DNA from 2 places in the Providencia hangzhouensis genome. Region 2 is predicted to be linked to the other one. Evidence: riboswitches for the same ligand, from Rfam matches in the RefSeq annotation. Region 2 holds a riboswitch; the other holds the start of a gene.
What was found. A riboswitch is a leader RNA that binds a small molecule or an ion and turns the genes downstream of it on or off. The one in region 2 is predicted to bind thiamine pyrophosphate.
Positions count from the first base shown of each region.

Region 1: another riboswitch for thiamine pyrophosphate. It lies ahead of thiB (thiamine ABC transporter substrate binding subunit); the one in region 2 lies ahead of thiC (phosphomethylpyrimidine synthase ThiC).

Region 1 covers NZ_CP135052.1:3,538,549-3,542,757, forward strand. The annotation lists gene ptsP (phosphoenolpyruvate--protein phosphotransferase) at 1-852, opposite strand, end outside; gene rppH (RNA pyrophosphohydrolase) at 856-1,389, opposite strand; TPP riboswitch at 1,502-1,599, shown strand; gene thiB (thiamine ABC transporter substrate binding subunit) at 1,658-2,662, shown strand; gene thiP (thiamine/thiamine pyrophosphate ABC transporter permease ThiP) at 2,638-4,209, shown strand, end outside.
Region 2 covers NZ_CP135052.1:406,417-410,625, forward strand. The annotation lists gene thiE (thiamine phosphate synthase) at 1-264, opposite strand, end outside; gene thiC (phosphomethylpyrimidine synthase ThiC) at 248-2,221, opposite strand; TPP riboswitch at 2,366-2,477, opposite strand; gene PZ638_RS01815 (HAD family hydrolase) at 2,852-3,514, opposite strand; gene PZ638_RS01820 (ABC transporter ATP-binding protein) at 3,533-4,209, opposite strand, start outside.

The DNA.
Region 1 (4,209 bases), 1.4 Mb from region 2:
AGAAAACTGCTCTACATAATTTTCAATAACTGTTTTAACTGCCCATTCAGCAGTTGCGTTATCATTGATGGAGGCAAACAGATGTTTTTTTAGCTGCGGGTCACTCAGTAAATGATTATAGAGATCAAATATCGCCGCACTTTCTTTTGCCGAGCTCGCCATAAAACGTTTACTAATACGACGACATTCCGCTGTAGCACTTTCGAGGGCGGCGACAAGGCGTTGTTTTTCTTTGTCGATATCAATAGCGCTTGCTTGAAAAATACTATCTAAAGAAGGTTGGGAACTATCTTGCCATCCATAAGCCATTGCAATTCCTTGTGATACAGGAATCGCTTTAATTCTATTTTGCCGATATTGCCCAAAAATACCTTTTGCTTGTGCTTGCGACAAAATCACGGCGAGTTGCATCGACAACGTTACCATGAAAGATTCTTCGGTTTCATTAAACAGCCGTTTTTCCCGTTGCTGTACGACCAGCACGCCTAATAATTGGCGACGGTATACCACGGGAACACCTAAGAAAGCTTTTAATTGTTCTTCTTTAAGCTGAGGCAGGAATTTATATTGAGGATGTTCACGAATATCGGCTAGATTGAGCATCTCAGACTGGCGCCCTACGGCCCCTACGACACCTTCATCAAAACCTAGACGAATAGCAATCCCGCTAGGTTTTTTTAACCCGCGGGTTGCCATTAAGTAATAGCATTGGCGAGGGTGATCAGCTAAATAAATGGAACAAACGTCTGTTCTCATTGCTTTGCAGGTCTCATTCACCAACACTTCTAGCGCATCAGTCAAACTTGTCGCCATTGCAACTTTTTCGACAATTTCACGTAAACGCGTCAACATAGGCTACTTTGCTCCACGCCTACGGTTATTAAAAGAGGGCCGTTGTGGTAATTTTTGTTCCTGTAAAGGCATAACTACGGGAGCGAATTCTTTCATGACACGCCGATAAACCTCACGTTTAAAAGAAACCACCTGCCTAACAGGATACCAATAACTGACCCATCGCCAGCCATCAAATTCTGGCGACTTACTGCGCTGCACGTTTATATCGGCATCATTGCATTGAAGTTGAAGTAAAAACCAACGCTGTTTCTGCCCAATACAAACAGGTTTTGTATCCCAACGCACCAAACGCTTGGGTAATTTGTAACGTAACCAATTACGGGTAGATGCCAATAACCTGACATCCTTACGCTGTAGCCCGACTTCTTCGTATAGCTCACGATACATCGCCTGTTCCGGCGATTCCCCAGGATTGATGCCTCCTTGAGGAAACTGCCATGAGTGTTGACCATAGCGGCGGGCCCATAAAACTTGCCCTTGCCGATTACAAATTACAATTCCTACATTCGGGCGGTAGCCATCATCATCAATCACAGACTACCTCAATAACCAAATTTGAAAGATGCCTAATTGTTTCACACATACCTAAACTGGTAAACCTATATCAATACAGTTTGCAGATATGTCTGAAGTCACTACAATAGTGAACATCTCAACGGGGTGCCGAAGTTATTTCGGCTGAGAAATAACCCGTAGAACCTGATCCGGTTAATACCGGCGTAGGGATTTGAGCCTCCGTCTGCATATCTGCACCGGTTTCTCCTCAAATCCTGTGTCACTATCTTTTAGCGCAGGAAAAAGCATGTTTAAAAACAAAATTATAGCATCGTTCTTTACCTTTGGTGCACTCAGTTTAAGTCAATTAGCATGGGCGGATAAACCAACGCTTACTGTTTATACCTACGATTCCTTTGCCGCAGAGTGGGGTCCAGGACCACAAATTAAAAAAAATTTCGAAGCGCAGTGCGATTGTGAATTAAAAATAGTGGCGCTGGGGGATGGTGTAGCCCTGCTAAACAGACTCAGAATGGAAGGAAAAAATAGCAAAGCAGATGTGATTTTAGGGTTAGATAATAATTTATTAGATTCTGCTGAAAAAACAGGCCTGTTTGCTCCTGCCGACATTAATACCAGTGCATTGAAGCTGCCTATTTCGTGGGATAGCTCAACCTTCATTCCTTATGACTATGGCTATTTCGCATTCATATATGACACTAATAAAATTAAACAACCACCAACAAGTATGGATGCATTATTAAATAGTGAAAATAATTGGAAAATTATTTACCAAGATCCTCGAACCAGTACGCCCGGACTTGGCTTAATGCTGTGGATTGAAAAACTGTATGGCGACAAGTCTGCGGATGCATGGCAAAAAATGGCAGGCAAAACACTTACCGTAACTAAAGGTTGGAGTGAAGCTTATGGCCTGTTCTTAAAAGGGGAAGGTGATTTTGTACTCAGTTATACCTCATCGCCGGGTTATCAAATGCTTAATGACCAAAAAGATAACTATGCTGCGGCATTATTTAATGAGGGTCACTATATGCAAGTTGAGGTGGCAGCAAGGCTGAAAAATAGCCCACAGCCGGAGCTTGCCAAGCAGTTCTTGCAGTTTGTCTTAACACCTGAATTCCAAAATACCCTGCCAACAACAAACTGGATGTATCCGGTCATTGATATTCCCTTACCTGAGGTATACAACCAGTTACCTCTACCTGAAAAAGCCTTACAATTTAGTTCTCAAGAAGTGGCCAAAGAACGCCAAAATTGGACTCGTTTATGGCAAACCGCCGTCAGTCGCTAATTAATTTGTCTCTACTACCGGGGGCATTGGCCTCCGGATTACTGATTACGGTTGCACTCATTAGTTTTGGTGCACTGTGGTTTTTTGCACCTGAAATTTCAATGGCTGACATTATTAGCGATAGCTATTTGTGGCATGTGATTGGGTTTACCTTTTGGCAGGCTTTTTTATCCGCCATTTTTTCTGTAATCCCTGCTATTTTTCTTGCAAGAGCACTGCACCGCCGTCGTTTTTTTGGACGAACCCTATTTTTACGCCTATGTGCAATGACATTGGTTCTTCCGGTATTAGTTGCCGTGTTTGGTATTTTATCAGTTTACGGGCAAACGGGTTGGCTGGCTAAACTTTGTCAATTACTGGGATTTAATTACACCTTTTCACCTTATGGCCTAAAAGGCATTTTGCTAGCACATGTTTTCTTTAATATGCCACTAGCGACTCGTATGCTATTACAGTCTTTAGAAAATATCGCTATTGAGCAGAGACAAATTGCAGCACAACTGAGGTTCAATGAGTGGCAGCAATTTACTATTTTAGAATGGCCTTATTTACGGCGGCAAATATTACCTACTGCTGCGTTAATTTTTATGCTGTGCTTTGCCAGCTTTGCGACTGTGCTCGCTCTGGGCGGAGGTCCTGCAGCAACCACTATCGAATTGGCTATTTACCAAGCTCTTAACTATGATTTTGATTTAGGGCGAGCCACTATTTTGGCATTAATTCAGCTGTTCTTCTGTGTCGGTTTAATGTTTATCTGCCACAAAGTAAATAGTGTATTTTCAGTAGGTTTTAGCCACCAAGCACAATGGGTTGACCCTGCTGATAACGCATTTCGTCGCATTCGAGATTTGTTGCTCATTGTCGCTGCCATGTTATTGCTACTTCCCCCACTATTCGCGGTTATTTTCGATGGGTTAAATGGGCAACTTTGGGCGGTATTGCAGCAACCCGCCTTATGGCAAGCCACGGCAACCTCTGTGTTTATTGCACTGTGTGCTGGTGCTGTCTGCGTGGTACTTACTTTAATGTTGTTATGGAGCAGCCGTGAATTGCGCTTACGCCAAGCGGCTCGTCTAGGGCAAGCCTTAGAACTTAGTGGGTTAATTATTTTAGCCATGCCCGGTATCGTGCTCGCGACAGGTTTTTTTATCTTTTTTAATGAAACGGTAGGCTTACCTGAATCCCCTTACCCATTAATTATCATGACTAATGCTTTGTTAGCCATTCCCTATGCGTTAAAAGTATTAGAAAACCCTATGCGAGACAGCGCTGAACGCTATAACCCATTGTGCCAATCACTTGGCATTTCTGGTTTTAATCGTTTCCGAATTATTGAACTTAAAGCATTACGCAAACCTATTTCCCAAGCTCTCGCATTTGCTTGTGTTATCTCAATTGGTGATTTTGGTGTTGTCGCGTTATTTGGCAATGATAACTTCCGCACACTCCCTTATTATCTTTATCAGCAAATAGGGGCTTACCGGTCAAACGATGGGGCTGTTACTGCCATGCTATTGCTATTGCTTTGCTTTTGCTTATTTAGCTTG
Region 2 (4,209 bases):
ACCCAACTCGACCGCTAAGCGCCAGTAATCATTAATAAATAAACGTGCGTTATGTTTTTTTCCTAGCGCAATCGCTTGTTGAATATCATCACGAACATCGGCATCAGGTTTGTCTTTGATGCGCAATTGGATTGTGGAAACACCTGCATTAAGCAAGCGTTCAATCCATTCAACGGAATCCACAACGGGGTAAAGCCCAAGGCGTTGTTCGGTCGCAGGAAAAGGACTATTTGGGATAGATATAGCACTAGGCAATTTTGGCATTTTCATCCACCTCTGCGTTCACAATTTCAGCACCATGGTAGAGCTCGCTGCCATGAGCACGGAAGGCTTCTGACATCTGTTCCATACCGGCTTCTTTTTGTGCCGCGTAGTCACGAACTTCTTGGGAAATCTTCATTGAACAGAATTTCGGTCCGCACATAGAACAGAAATGGGCTATTTTCCCAGAGGCTTGTGGTAAGGTTTCATCGTGATATTTGCGAGCAGTTTCAGGGTCTAATGCCAAGTTAAATTGGTCTTCCCAGCGAAATTCAAAACGGGCTTTGGACATGGCGTTATCACGGATCTGTGCACCAGGGTGTCCTTTAGCAAGGTCAGCGGCGTGAGCTGCAATCTTATAAGTGATTAGCCCTTGCTTAACATCGTCTTTATTCGGCAATCCCAAGTGTTCTTTCGGGGTGACATAGCATAACATTGCACAGCCAAACCAGCCGATCATGGCGGCACCAATACCAGAAGTAAAGTGGTCATAACCCGGAGCAATATCGGTTGTGAGTGGGCCTAAGGTATAGAATGGCGCTTCGTGGCAATGTTCCAATTCTTCCGTCATATTACGGCGGATCATTTGCATTGGTACGTGGCCAGGGCCTTCGATCATGACTTGGACATCATATTCCCACGCAATTTTGGTTAACTCACCAAGGGTATGTAATTCGGCAAATTGTGCTTCATCGTTGGCGTCTTGGATTGAGCCTGGGCGCAGGCCATCCCCTAATGACAAGGAAACGTCGTAAGCGGCACAAATTTCACAGATTTCACGGAAGTGCTCATACAGGAAGTTTTCTTGGTGATGAGACAAGCACCATTTGGCCATGATGGAGCCACCGCGAGAGACGATCCCTGTTAGGCGCTTGGCGGTCATCGGTACATAGCGTAGTAATACGCCGGCATGGATAGTGAAGTAATCGACGCCTTGCTCTGCTTGTTCTAATAATGTGTCACGGAACATTTCCCACGTGAGATTTTCGGCGACACCGTTTACTTTTTCGAGCGCTTGGTAAATCGGAACCGTACCAATAGGCACCGGGCTGTTACGTAAAATCCATTCGCGAGTTTCGTGAATATAACGGCCAGTAGATAAATCCATGACGGTATCCGCCCCCCAACGTGTTGACCAAATCAGTTTTTCGACTTCTTCTTCAATGGATGAGGTGACCGATGAATTACCAATATTAGCATTAACCTTAACCAAGAAATTGCGGCCAATAATCATTGGTTCTGATTCAGGATGGTTGATATTGGCTGGGATAATGGCGCGACCCGCCGCCACTTCTTGGCGAACAAATTCAGGGGTAATATTCTCCGGTAAATTTGCGCCAAAGCCTTGGCCTGGATGTTGTTGCAATAAAACTTCGCCACGAATACGTTCACGCCCCATATTTTCGCGGATTGCAATAAACTCCATTTCAGGGGTTACGATGCCTTTACGTGCATAGTGTAATTGAGTAACACACTTGTTAGTTTGGGCTTTTAATGGGTGGGGGCGGTTGTTAAAGCGCAGATGATCAAGACCTGCATCAGCAAGGCGTTGTTGGGTAAAATCGGAACTTAAATTTTCGACAGGTACGGTATCAGCTCGTTCACTTATCCATGGCGCACGAATTTTTTTAAGACCTTTATGCACATTTAATTCAGAAACTGGGTCGCCGTAAGGGCCAGATGTATCATAGATAGGAACAGGTTCGTTATCTTCAAATTGTGGGTTGTCTTTATCGCCACCAATCAAGGTTTGAGAGAGTTGGATTTCTCGCATCGGGACTTGGATATCGTCTCTAGAACCTTGTAAATAAATGCGCTGTGAATTAGGAAACGAAACGCCAGAAACGGTATTAATAAAATTTTCAGCGGCATCACGTTGAGCTTTACGGGTGCGAGCGGGTGCTGCTTGTGGCGATAAATCAGCAGTAGGGATGATATTTTGTTCTGTATTATTGGACATAGCAATTTCCTGACATTGTCACGGCTATCACAGTTTTATGTGTAGCGGGTTTATCGAAAGAAAGTTGCTTGTCAGGAGTTCGGAGGAGTAATAAAAAGACATTGCGGCTAATTTTCCACCAAATGTGAGGTGATAAACTAACGCTGAGTGATTACTCTTGTTCCCTTCGCGGGTATTAACCCGATCAGGTTCCGCGGATCCCGAATTAACGGTCTCAGCCTGATGCATTGCATACTAGGCACTCCGACAAGAGATTTCAGTATAAGCTTTCCTCGTTATTCTTCAAGCGATAAGTGCGTTGGCTGCTCTCGGCTACCCAAGTCACATACTTATGTATGCTCCTTGGGATATCCTCATTTGCCGCCTTCTTCTCACTTGAATAATTTAGAGGAAAGTAAAATGGAATAAGGTTATTTCCTTGTTATTTTTCAAGGGATAAGTGCTTCCTCGTCATTCTTCGCGCGATAGGTGCGTCGATTTCATAGATTTACCCGAATCACATACTTATGTATGTGATTCGGGATAATTCTATTTATCTCCTTCCTCTAGCACGAATAATTTAGAGGAACCTTTGAAAAGATTAGTTAGTTAAAACCAAAATTAAAACCAAGTTTGAAATTAAAATTGGGCTTACAAACCCCAAGTATATTGTGGCCAATTGTGTTCGAGTGCGGCTTGCGTTAGGCGTTCGTCACCGTTGATAATAAATACTTCATCGGCGAATTGGCACATCGGGAGATCGTTGGCGGAGTCGGTGTAGAAATACACATAGGCGTCAGTGATCGGTTGGTGACGGACCCAAGCTAATAGGCGTTTGACTTTACCTTCCTTAAAGGTTGGAATACCGTCGATCTCTGTGGTGTAGCAGCCATCTTGTTGCTTGATATCGATCCCCATCGCGACATCCGCACCTAGTTTCGCAGCAATTTTTTTCACAATAAATGAAACGGTTGCGGAGATCACAATAATTGGGATCTCTTTAGCTCGATAATTTGCGATCGTTCTAATGGCGTCAGGGTAGACTCGCGGTAAAATCACGTTTTGTACGAAATCATCCAACCAGATATCCACTTGCCCAGCTTTTACATTGGCGATAGTTTGCAGGTTAAAATGTAAGTAAGTCGGCATATCTAATGTGCCTGCATTATATTGCGCCATCATGGCTTTATCTGCCTCCACAAATTGTGGGTCGCTAATGATTTGCTTGTCCCACAGATATTGTGTCCACAATACGCTGCTATCACCTTGAATTAACGTATCATCTAAGTCAAAAATGGCCAGTCGGTTTTGCATTATATTCCTATCTACTTATTAACTAAGTGTGCGAATTTCATTTTTATTAAACATAAGTTCAAGGCGAGTTCCAGGTTCAAATAAACGCTCAGATGAGCGGTTAAGTAAATCCACCGTCATATCACCTGCAGGGGTATTCACACTATAACGAATAATATTGCCAAGCAACTGATGGTCCAATATCACGGCATCAACAGGGTGAGAAATATGGCTACCGTATTGGCGCCCCGCTTCTTTGACATATATAGACTCAGGGCGGATAGCAAGTGTACCTTGTAAATTAAGGCCTAACATCGTATTGGCCTTTTCGGAATCAACAAGGTTGTAATGCCCCATAAACCGAGCGACAAATTCTGTTGCTGGTTGGGTATAAATATTCTCTGCCGTATCACTTTGCACGATCTGCCCTTTATTCATCAAAAAGATCCTATCGGACATGATCATCGCTTCGTCTTGGTCATGAGTAACAAAAATGGTAGTTAAGCTTAATTCACGTTGAATTTGGCGAATTTGCTGGCGTAAGTGTTTGCGAATCCGTGCATCAAGAGCTGAAAGCGGCTCATCAAGTAACAAAATTTGCGGTTTCATCACTAATGCTCTTGCAAGTGCTACTCGTTGGCGCTGTCCCCCTGATAGTTGATGGGGAAATTGTTGTTCTTTTCCTTGTAACTCAACTAATTCAATCACTTCAGCGA